One region of the Blastococcus sp. HT6-30 genome, then DNA from elsewhere that is predicted to be linked to it. Evidence: riboswitches for the same ligand, from Rfam matches in the RefSeq annotation. Region 1 holds a riboswitch; the other holds the start of a gene.
The links. A riboswitch is a leader RNA that binds a small molecule or an ion and turns the genes downstream of it on or off. The one in region 1 is predicted to bind cyclic di-AMP.

Region 2: linked by a shared signal. The riboswitch ahead of ABC795_RS11645 (NlpC/P60 family protein) and the one ahead of ABC795_RS06400 (peptidoglycan DD-metalloendopeptidase family protein) in region 1 are both predicted to bind cyclic di-AMP.

The regions. Positions count from the first base shown of each region.
Region 1 covers NZ_CP155792.1:1,321,430-1,327,028, forward strand. Annotated here, with positions in the region: gene ABC795_RS06380 (hypothetical protein) at 1-82, shown strand, start outside; gene ABC795_RS06385 (hypothetical protein) at 112-909, shown strand; gene ABC795_RS06390 (alpha/beta hydrolase) at 906-2,306, shown strand; tRNA gene ABC795_RS06395 (tRNA-Ile) at 2,871-2,944, opposite strand; cyclic di-AMP (ydaO/yuaA leader) riboswitch at 3,095-3,251, shown strand; gene ABC795_RS06400 (peptidoglycan DD-metalloendopeptidase family protein) at 3,262-4,479, shown strand; gene ABC795_RS06405 (maleylpyruvate isomerase N-terminal domain-containing protein) at 5,207-5,599, opposite strand, start outside.
Region 2 covers NZ_CP155792.1:2,409,972-2,415,570, forward strand. Annotated here, with positions in the region: gene ABC795_RS11635 (hypothetical protein) at 1-114, opposite strand, end outside; gene ABC795_RS11640 (carboxyl transferase domain-containing protein) at 225-3,434, opposite strand; cyclic di-AMP (ydaO/yuaA leader) riboswitch at 3,771-3,930, shown strand; gene ABC795_RS11645 (NlpC/P60 family protein) at 3,946-4,482, shown strand; gene ABC795_RS11650 (DUF5925 domain-containing protein) at 4,606-5,599, shown strand, end outside.

The DNA of each region.
Region 1 (5,599 bases):
CGTGCTCGGGGAGCTGCCGGAGGCCGGTGCGGACGCGTGGCGGCAGGCCGCGGGCCGCCTGAGCCGGCTGGGCCTGTGGTGACCGGGCCCGGGGGGGAGGTGCGCATCACGGTGCGCTCCGGAACGGCGCCGCCGGTGCCGTCCGCTCCGGCCCGGCGCCTGCTCCTGACCGCCGCGGAGTGGGCCGTGCTCGTGGCGGAGTGGCCCGGTGCCCTTCCGCCCGGGCTCTCGGTCGAGGTGCCCGGGAGCCGGCAGCGGAACGATGCCGTCGCCGCGCTGGTGGCACGCGGGGTGCTGCGTGCACCGGTCGGCGGTCCGGTCGAGCCGGTTCCCGCCGTCGCCGCCGATCTTGCGGTGCTGCGCCGGCCGTTGCTGACGGTGCGGCTGGAGACCGGCGGCCGGGGCGGGAGGCGGCACGGCTGGTTCGCTCTCGGGGCGGACGTGGTCGTGGTCGTGCTGACCCTGCCGGACGGGGGGATCGAGCTGTCCCTGGCCCCCGCCGCCGGTCTCGGTGCCGAGCTGGCACGGGTTGTGCCGGAGGCCGCCGCCGTGACGGGGCCGACCGCCCGCGGTGGCGCCCCGCCGACCGGGGCCCTGCCGCTGGGCCTGCTGGACGCCGCACCGGCGGGGAGGGGTGGGCCGCCGCCGACCGCGGCGGAGGCGGCGCTGGCCGGGGAGCTGCTGCGGCGCACGGCCGGATCGCTCGACTGCCTGGTGCTGGGGCGCGCCGGTGGACCGGTCGGGGCCGGGCAGGTCTCGTGGCTGGCCACCGACGGCGGCTGGGTCGGCCTCCGTCCCCACCCCGGCGGCTCGCCGCGGCGGGTCGTCGACGTGGTGTCGGTGCGGCCGGCCGATCTCGGTACCTGGGTCGCGCCGACGGTGGCGGCGCTCCTGGAAGGCCGGGCGTGACCGCACCGGGGATCTCGGTCCGCGGCGGCGCCGGCGGGATCGAGGCCGACCTGGCCGACCTGGTCACCCTCGCCCGCGGCAGCACCGGTCTGGCCGAGGAGCTCGCGAGCGCCAGCGCCCGCTGCCGCCCGGTGCTGGCCGACCCCGACCTGCTGGCCTCCGCCCTGCTCGACCCGGCAGGCGTGGCCCGGTTCGAGGCCGCGCTGCTGGAGGCGCTGGACGGCCCGGACGGGCTCACCGTGCTCGCCGCGCGGTTCGCCGCCCGGGCGGTGGTCCTGCAGGGCGCGGCCGCCGCCTACGAGGCCGCGGACCGCGCACTGGCCGAGCTGGCCGACGCCCTGGAGTGGGCCGCCGGGTTCCTCTGGCCGGTTGCGGCAGGGGCACTGGTCCTCGGCGGCGCCGGCCGGGTCGCAACCAACCCCTTCGGGGTCGCGGCCGACATCGCCGCCGTGCTCGACGACCCCGAGCGCTGGTTGACCGAGCACCCCGGGCTGGTCGATGACGTCATGGGCGCCCTGCCCGGTCTCGGCAGCAGCATGAGCCTGCTGACCGTCGGGCTGACCGGGCCGTGGCTCGGCGGGGCAGACGTCCGGGTGGCGGCTCGGCGGCTCGGCCGGCTGTGGCCGGACGGGAGCCCGGTGGTCACGCCGTTGCCCGGCGACGACTCGGGACCCGCGGTCGTCGCACCGCGGGGCGTGGACGACCTGCTCGGGGCGCTCGAGGTCCGCGCGCTGCGCTCCGGCCCCGAGCACGACACGATCGCCGTCCGGGTGGTCACCTCCGCCAACGGCAGCACCGCCTACGTCGTCGACATCCCCGGCACCGCCGACTGGAAGGCGCCGCTCGGGCCGGTCAACCCGCAGACCCACGACCTGGGCACCAACGTTCGGGTGCTCGGCGGCGACGCCACCACCCGTCAGCAGGCGATCGCCGAGGCGCTCCGGCGAGCGGGGGCAGGCCCCGCCGACCCGGTGATGCTCGTCGGGCACAGCCAGGGCGGCATGGTCGCCGTCCAGGCGGCCGCCGACGCCGGCACGCCGGACTTCGACTTCGACGTGCGCAGCGTGGTCACCACCGGCTCACCCATCGCGCGGGCGGAGGTGCCGTCGTCGGTGCAGGTGCTGGCGCTGGAGAACGCGCACGACGTCGTTCCGCAGCTGGACAGCCGGGACAACGACGACAGCCCGAACGTCACCACGGTCACCTTCGACGGCCAGTACGGCAGCATCGCGGACAACCACGGCATCGGGACGGCGTACCGGCCGGCCGCCCGCGCCATCGACGCCAGCGACGACCCGTCGCTGGTCGCCTTCCGGGCCGGCGCCGCGCCCTTCCTGGTCGGGCCCGGGGACGAGGCGACGGTGGTCGCGCACGTCTACGAGATCGGCAGGAGATGACCCGGCGCCCCGACCCGACCGACGGCCTGCCGCCTCACGGGCGGCGCGGCCGTGCTGGTGCTGGCGGGCTGCGGGCCCTCCGGGGATCCGGCGGTGCCCATCGAGACGATCGGCATCGGGATCGGGCAGCAGCTCGTCGCCCGTGACGACGTGGTCGAGCCGGCCAGGGGGGTGCGGTCGCGGTCGACCTGCTCGACGGGGCCCAGCGCGCGCCGCTGGGGGGAAGGGGGACCCCGGCCGCAGTAGTGCTCCGCCGGCGCCTTGGGCCCCTCGTCCTGGACGGTTCGGCAACTGCGCAGCCTGTGTGCACCAGGGCGTCGGGGCGCGGTCGGCGCGTCGACGGCTCGTCCTCGTCGCCGTGGCGCCGGGCACGATTCGGGCATCGATGGCGGTGGATCGTCCCGACGAGGCGGAGATCACGGTTCCTGCTGTGTTTGAGGTCGAGGCGGAGCCTCATCCGGCGAGGCAGGGGGCTGCGCCGACGCGTCCGCCGTCGTGCCACCTCCAGGGCGTGCGGGCGGAAGCGGTGCCACCAAGAGGCGTGAAAGCGCAGGTCACGACCGGTGGGGCGGGTGGGGCTCGAACCCACGACCCAGGGATTATGAGTCCCATGCTCTGACCGGCTGAGCTACCGCCCCGGCGCTGACAGCCTGCCAGATCGAGGCGACGCACCGCTCGGACCCGCCCGTGTCAGGAGGTGCGTCTCGTTACCGGGCTGTGACATCTGGCCGATCCGCTTGTACTGTCTGCCGCGGTCCACCTGACCTCGCTCCCGAACCCGGGGGCTCGGGCGGACCCCGCCGAACCGTGCGGCCGGATGGCCGGATGGACCGGGGACCCATGTTCTCTGGGGTGAATCCCGCCTGCGCCTCCACGGGCAGGTGGGTAGGGCCACGTTCCGGCCCGAACCCGTCAGCTGACCTGGTAGGCGGACCGAGGAACGGAGACCGTCGCCTTGGCGACCTCGCACGACCAGCACCACCCCACCGTGCCGACCCGCGGGGGCCTCCGCCGCATCGGTCGGGCCGCCACCGCACTGACCGCTCTGCTGGCCCTCTCCCTGCTGGGGACGACGGCTGCGACGGCCGCACCCGGCGACGCGAAGAGCGAGCACGACCGCGTCGCCCAGGAGGTCGCCTCCATCGAGCAGCGGGTCAAGGACGCCGAGGCCCGGCTGGAGCAGATGACGCTCCGCGCCGAGGAGGCCAGCGGCGCCGTGCTGCAGGCGGAGGCCGAGCTGGCGACCGCCCAGCAGCACGCCGACGCCATCGCGGCCGAGCTCGCCGCCGTCCGCGCGGCCGTGGCGCGCACCCAGGGGGACGTCGCGGCACTCGGCCGGGAGGCCTACATGGGCCAGGACGAGACGTTCAGCGAGATGGAGATGGTGCTGCACGCCGAGGGCCCCGGAGAGCTGCTCCAGCAGGCCGCCACCCTCGAGCTCCTCGGCGAGGACCGGGCCGAGGTGCTCGAGGAGCTCCGGGTGGCCGAGGCGCGGGAGGCCCGGCTGGACGAGGAGGCGCGCGCCGCCGTCGCCCAGCGGGATGCGGCCGCGCGCACCGCCCAGGAGGCCCAGGTGGCCGTCGATGCCCTCCTCGCCGAGGCGCAGGCCGAGTTCGACGCGCTCAGCGCGGAGAAGGCGGCGCTGGACGAGCAGCTGCGCGAGGCGGAGATCCGGATGCTGAGCATGCAGGGCACCGCCGATCCGGCGGGCACCTGGAACCAGCTGCAGGCCGCCGAGCAGGCCGTCGGCGCGGTCACCGCGACCGGCGGTGGCACCGGTCTCACCCAGGGCCGGGTCACGTCCTGCTACGGCGCCCGCTGGGGCACCATGCACCTCGGCGTGGACATCGCGGCGTCGATCGGCACCCCGATCTTCACGCCGGAGCCGGGCGTCGTCCTGCAGGCGGGGCCGGCCAGCGGGTTCGGTCTCGCGGTCGCCATCCAGCACCACGACGGCGTGATCACCGTCTACGGCCACATCAACCAGTTCTTCGTGACTCCGGGCCAGGTCGTGGAGGGCGGTCAGCAGATCGCCGAGGTCGGCAACCGCGGCCAGTCCACCGGGCCGCACCTGCACTTCGAGGTGCACCGCGGGGGCCTCTACGCCGACCGGACCAACCCGGTGCCGTGGCTGGCCCAGCGCGGCATCTCCCTCGGCGGCAGCTGCGGCTGATCCGGCTCGTCCGCATCGGCCGCACGGCGTCGTCGTCCAGGATGGTGCCGTGCGGACGACGGCGGGGGAGGGCACCTGGCTGCGCGCCGGGCTGCTCGTCGCGCTGCTGCTCGCGGGGGTGGTCGTGGCCCTCGTCGTCGACCTCCCCGGCCGGACCACGGTGCGCGGCTGGATCGAGCACGGGGACGCGCGCACCTGGGTGCTGCTGATCGCCGGCCAGGCGGCGGTGCTGCTGGCGCCGGTGCCGCGTTCGCTGGTCGCCGCGCTGGCCGGAGCCGTCCTCGGCTTTGGCCTCGGGGTGGCCGTGGTGCTCACCGGCTCGCTGCTGGCGGCCCTGGTCGCCTTCGCACTCGCGCGCGGGCTGGGCCGGCCGGCCGCCGAGCGGCTGGCGGGCCCGCGGGTGAGGAGCGCCGACCGGCTGTTCACCGACCGGGGCTTCGTCGCCGTGCTGGCGGGCCGGCTGATCCCGATGATGCCGTTCGTCGTGGTCAACTACGCCGCCGGCCTCAGCGGCGTCCGGCCGCGGACCTACGTGGCCGCCACCGCGGTCGGGCTGGTGCCCGGCACGGTGGTCCAGGTGGGCGTCGGCGCCTCGGCGGGTGCCGTTGCCGCGTGGGTGGGCACGCCGTCGGCCCTGCCGGTCGTCGCTGTCGTGGTCGTGCTGGTCCTCGGCGTCGCCGCCGCCTGGCACCGGTGGCGGCGACGCCGGGCGGAGCCAGGAGCGGATCTAGCCGCGCCCGAACAACCGGCCCAGCAGCCCCCCGGCGCCGCCCACGGTGCGCGCCGCGAGCTGCAGGATCGGCCCGCCGGGGATGCCCGGCACCTTCTGGACGATGGGCGCGAGCTGCAGCAGCCCGCCGACGTCGTGCACCTTGAGCGCGCGGCGGGCCACAGCCGGAACCGGGTTGACCCGGCCGGAGGCGGCATCGAGAAGCAGGTCGGCCGCGGCCTCGACGGCCGGCCCGTCGACGACGCCGGCCGGCAGGCGGCGCACCTGCCAGCCGCCTCCGTGCGCGGTGAACCCCCAGCCCCCGTCCGGCGTGACGAGGCTGACGCGCCCGAAGATGCCGGTCGAGGCGGCCAGCGCGCCGGTGACGTCGGTCAGCGCCGCCAGGCCGGA
Region 2 (5,599 bases), 1.1 Mb from region 1:
GTTCTGGAAGTCCGAGATGAACTTCTTGATCTTCGCCTGGTTCTCCGGCTTCTTGGCCTCCTGGAAGACCTTCGCCGCCACACCGGACGCGATGAGCTTGCGCATCATTCCCATGTTCGCCTCCTCGTCGTCGCCGACTCGAGCCGGCTCCTGATCAGGTTCCTCCGTGCCCCGCCGGGCGCCGCGCCAACCACGGCGCCGCCCTTCTCACCTCGTCGCGCGACTCACCAGGTGTCCACGTGCGGCCGGACGCGGCCGGGCGGGCGCGGCGTGACCGCCGCCTCGCGGGTCAGGGTGGTGATCCACCGGCGGGTGTCGGCGGGATCGATGACGTCGTCGATCTCCCAGTGGGCGGCGACGTTGAGGCCCCGGCCGTTCTCGTAGGCGGCGGCGACGGCGGCGTCGAAGGCGGCGGTCCGCGCGGCGTCGTCCTCGATGGCGGCCAGCTCCCGGCGCATGCCCAGACGCACCGCGCCCTCCAGGCCCATCGGACCGAACTCGCTGGTCGGCCAGCCTACGGCGAACCGCGGCACCTTGAGGCTCCCCCCGGCCATGGCCTGCGCGCCGAGGCCGTAGGCCTTGCGGACCACCACCGTGCCGATGGGCACCGAGAGGTTCGCGCCGATGACGAACAGCCGGGAGAAGTGCCGGACGGTGGCCGTCTTCTCCGACTCCGGGCCGACCATGAACCCCGGGGTGTCGCAGAGGAACACGACCGGCAGGCCGTGGGCGTCGCACAGCTGCAGGAACCGGGCGGCCTTGTCGGCGGCGTCGGAGTCGATGGCCCCGCCGAGGTGGGTGGGGACGTTGGCGACGACGCCGAGCGGCGCGCCCTCCACCCGCGCGAGCGCGGTGATCATGCCGGCGCCCCAGCCGTCGCGGAGCTCGAGCACCGAGGACTCGTCGGCCAGCGCGTGCAGCACGGCGTGCATGTCGTAGACCCGCTTGCGGTTCTCCGGCACCAGGTGGCGGAGGGCACGCTGGTCGGGCGCGGTCCAGTCGGCGACCGGCCCCTGGAAGTAGGAGAGGTACTGCCGCGCCGCGGCGACGGCGGCGGCGTCGTCGGCGACCCGGACGTCGACCACCCCGTTGGCGTGCTGGACGTCGATCGGGCCGATCTCCTCCGGCGTGACGACGCCGAGCCCACCGCCCTCGATCATCGCCGGGCCGCCCATGCCGATGTTCGCGTCCTCGGTGGCGATGACGACGTCGCAGGTGCCGAGCAGCGCCGCGTTGCCGGCGAAGCAGCGGCCGCTGGCGATGCCCACGGTCGGCACCAGCCCCGAGAGCTTGCCGAACAGGGTGAAGGCCATCGTGTCGAGCGCGGAGACGTGCGTGGAGTCGACGTCGCCGGGCCGCCCTCCCCCGCCCTCGGCGAAGAGCACGACGGGCAGCCGGCGCTTCTCGGCGAGCTCGAACAGCCGGTCCTTCTTGAGGTGCCCGCGCATGCCCTGGGTGCCGGCGAGCACGGTGTAGTCGTACGAGACGACGACCGCCGCACTTCTCTCCCGGCCCACCAGGTCGCCGTTGACGTCGGCCAGCCCGCCGACGACGCCGTCGGCGGGGGTGCGCTCCTGCAGCTCCGCCCGGCTGCGGCGGCGCTCCTGGGCGGCGAAGACCAGCGGTCCGTACTCGAGAAAGCTGCCCGGGTCGACGAGGTCGGCGAGGTTCTCCCGCGCGGTGCGCCGGCCCTGGGCGTGCCGCTTGGCCACGGCCTCCGCCCGGTGCGCGTCGAGGCCGGCCTCGTGGCGGCGGCGGACCTCGGCGAGGTCGGGGCGGTCGGCGTCGAGGTCCATCTCCTCGCGCTGCGCGTCCCCGCCGGACGCGGCGTGCTCGACCTCGGCGAGCAGCTCACCCTGGCGGACGGTCTCGCCGATCCGCACCGCGATCCGCCGGACGGTGCCACCGGCCGGCGGCGCGACGACGTGTTCCATCTTCATCGCCTCGAGGACGACGACCGCTCCTCCGGGCTCGACGGTCGTGCCCGGCCCGGCCTCGATCGCGACGACGGTGCCGGGCACGGGCGCCCGGAGCCCGTCGCCGGTCTCCCCGGCTTCCGCCGCGACGGCCGGCGCGAGGTCGGCGAGGTGGTCGTCGACGAAGGTGGTGGTCGCCTCGGTGATCTCCGGATGCGCCAGCAGGGCCCGGAGGACGCCGGTGTTCGTGGCGACGCCGCGGACGTCGACCTCGGCCAGCGCCCGGTGCAGGTGCGCCAGCGCCTCGGGGAGACCGCCCTGCCGCTCGTGCACCACCACCTTGGCGAGCAGGGAGTCGTAGCGGGGGCTGACCTCGGTGCCCGGCCGGGCCGCGGTGTCGACGCGCACGCCGGGGCCACCGGGCAGGGCCAGCGACGCGATCGCGCCCGCGGAGGGGACGACGACGCCGTCGGCGGTGAGCGTCTCGGCGTTGACCCGGGCCTGGACGGCGCACCCGACGGCGCGGGGCGGGCCGTCGGCCAGCCCGAGGTCGGCGAGCGTGGCGCCGGCGGCGACGCGCAGCTGCAGCCGCACGAGGTCCAGGCCGAGGGTCTCGTCGGTGACCGGGTGCTCGACCTGCAGCCGTGGGTTGCACTCGAGGAAGACGAACCGCTCGGGGTCGCCGGCCGGCACGAGGAACTCGACGGTGGCCAGCCCCCGGAGGCCGACCTGCCGGGCGAGCGCCGCCGCGGCGTCGTGCAGCCGCCTCCGGACCGCACCCGGCAGGTTCGGCGCGGGCGCGATCTCGACGACCTTCTGCCGGCGGCGCTGCAGGGAGCAGTCGCGGTCGCCCAGGACGACGACGTCGGCGACGGCGTCCCCGAGCACCTGCACCTCGACGTGCCGGGCGTCCTCGACCAGCTCCTCGGCCAGGAGCGCGTCGCTGCCGAAGGCGACCCGGGCCTCGCCGGAGACCGAGGCGACGGCGGCGGCGACGTCGTCGCCCCGGCGGAGGACGCGGGTGGCCCGTCCGCCGCCGCCGAACCGCGCCTTCAGCATCACCGCGCCGCTGGCCGCCACCAGCTCGGCCACCTGCTCCGCCGTGACGGCGTCGGCGGTGCCGCGCGGAACGGGAGCGCCGGCGGCCGTGGCGGCCGCCCGGGCGCGCACCTTGTCGCCGAGGACCTCCAGCACCGCGGCGCCCGGGCCGACGACGGTCAGCGGTCCGCCGCCGTCCTCGCAGGCCCGCGGCAGCGCCGGGTCCTCGGACAGGAAGCCGTAGCCGGGGTGGATGAGGTCGCAGCCGGTGGCGCGCGCGGCCCGGACGACCGCCGCGGCGTCGAGGTGCGCGGCCGGGCCGCTGCCGGGGAGGAGGTGCGCCTCGTCGGCCGCGGTGAGGTGCGCGGCGTCGGGTTCGTCGGCGGGCGCGACGGCGACCGACGTCATCCCCTCGGCCGCCGCCGCACGGGCGATCCGGACGGCGATCTCACCACGGTTGGCGATCAGCAGGCGGGCCACCCGGCGATGCTCGCACGGACCTCCGACGCGCTGTGGCGCCGGTCACCGCCCCGCCCGGGACGCTGCGCACGCGATCGTGGACGGCCAGTCGGGGCATGCTGACCATCGAAAAGTAAGCGCGCGATCGCTCTCCGTGCTGTCGGATGGACACGAGTCGCGACCGCCGTCGGGATCGGCGGAGGTCCGCTCGGCGAGTCGCGCTCCCGGCGGGGCCGGATGGCCCGCCACGGGAGGGCCCGGAGAGCCGCGTCCGGCCGCTTTGTGACCTTTCCGTGACCGACCTAGCGTCGTCGCGGTCCGCCCGGGGCCCCGTCGTCACCACACCCGGTGACACCCGCGCGGACACCGCCGAACCGGACGTCGGATCGCACCGCCGCCCGGACCGGGGACCCACCGCAGCACTGGGGTGAAGCGCGACCGGCCACGACCGGGAGCGCCGGGCGAGTTCCCCGCCCGAACCCGTCAGCTAACCCGGTAGGCGGTTGTCGGAGAACAGGAGAACCCGTCGTCCATGACGACCACCCGCACGTCCTCGACCACCCGCCGCTCCCTCCGCGGGGCGGCGCTCGCTCTCGTCACCGGCGCGGGGATCGCCCTCACCCCGCTGACCGCCTCGGCCTCAGCTCCCGCTCCCGCTCCCGCTCCGGTCGCGGCGACTCCGGTGGCCCTCGCCTCCGCCCCGGTGGCGGCGCCGGACCATGCCGCCCAGGTCGCGGTCGACACCGCGCTCGCCCAGGTGGGCAAGCCCTACGTCTGGGGCGGCACGGGCCCCGGCGGCTACGACTGCTCCGGCCTGACCTGGTCGGCCTACCAGGCCGCCGGCGTCGAGATCCCGCGGACCTCGCGGGCGCAGTCGACCGCGGGCGTTCCCGTGAGCCGCGCCGCCCTGCAGCCCGGTGACCTGATCTTCTTCTACGACCCGGTGGGCCACGTCGGCATGTACATCGGCGACGGGCTGATGGTGCACTCCTCGACCTTCGGCCAGCCGGTCGCGGTCGTGCCGGTCGACTCGATGTGGGGCTACAACACCGCCCGCCGGGTCGCCTGATCGGGACGCGCTCCGCGTCGATGCCCCCGGCTGCTCCCGCGGCCGGGGGCATCGCCGTCCGGGCGTCCTGACACCCCTCCGGGTTACCGTCCGTGCCCGACGACCGCCTGTGCAGGGAGAGCCGTGACCGACCACCTCCAGTCCCCTCCTCCGCACGGGTTCCTGCGGCCGGGCCTGTGGCTGGACCGGTTCGACTTCGCCAGCGGAATGCTGGTGCAGGCGCAGTGGGACGGCGGCATGCCCTACCAGCGGAGCGGCGAGGTGACCGGCGCCGTGGCGGACCCGCTGCCGCTGCTCCCCGACGGCGCGGTGCTGCGCCTGGACCGCAAGGACGGCAGCTCCCGCACGGTCGTCGCCGCCCTGCCGGGGCTGCTGGCGCGGCTGGAGGTGGCGAACCGGATGACGACGGTCGACGTCGTCGGTGCCGACCTGGCCGCCGTCGAGGCGCTGGTGGCGCAGGTCGTCACCGGCGCCGAGCAGGTCACGGCCGCACCGGAGGGCGAGGTGCAGATGGCTTTCTGGTCGGGCGGCTCGAACGGCGGGCTGGAGTCCTCGCGCCGGGTGACCGCACCCAGCTGGGCCGAGGCTGCGGTCAACTACCCGGAGCGGACGCGGCGGTCGCTGGCAGCCCTCATGACGGCCACCGACATGTCGGGGCGGGCCGGGCGCCTGGTGCTGTGGCACGGCGTCCCCGGAACGGGGAAGACGACGGCCGTGCGGGCCCTCGGCCGGGAGTGGTCGGACTGGTGCCGGGTGCACTACGTGATGGACCCCGAGCGGCTCTTCGCCGAGCCGCAGTACCTGCTGCAGGTGGCGGGGGTCGACGAGGACGAGGACGACGACGGCCGGTGGCGGCTGGTGGTGGCGGAGGACTGCGACGAGTACCTGCGCTCGGACGCCAAGGTGCGGGCCGGCGCATCGCTGGGCCGGCTGCTGAACCTCTGCGACGGCATCCTCGGCCACGGACTCCGGGTGCTGGTCCTGCTGACCACCAACGAGGACGTCGGCCGCCTGCACCCGGCGATCACCCGCCCCGGCCGGTGCCTGAGCCAGGTGGAGTTCGAGCTGCTGTCGCCGGACGAGGCGCAGGCGTGGCTGGGCGACGGCGCTCCCGCTC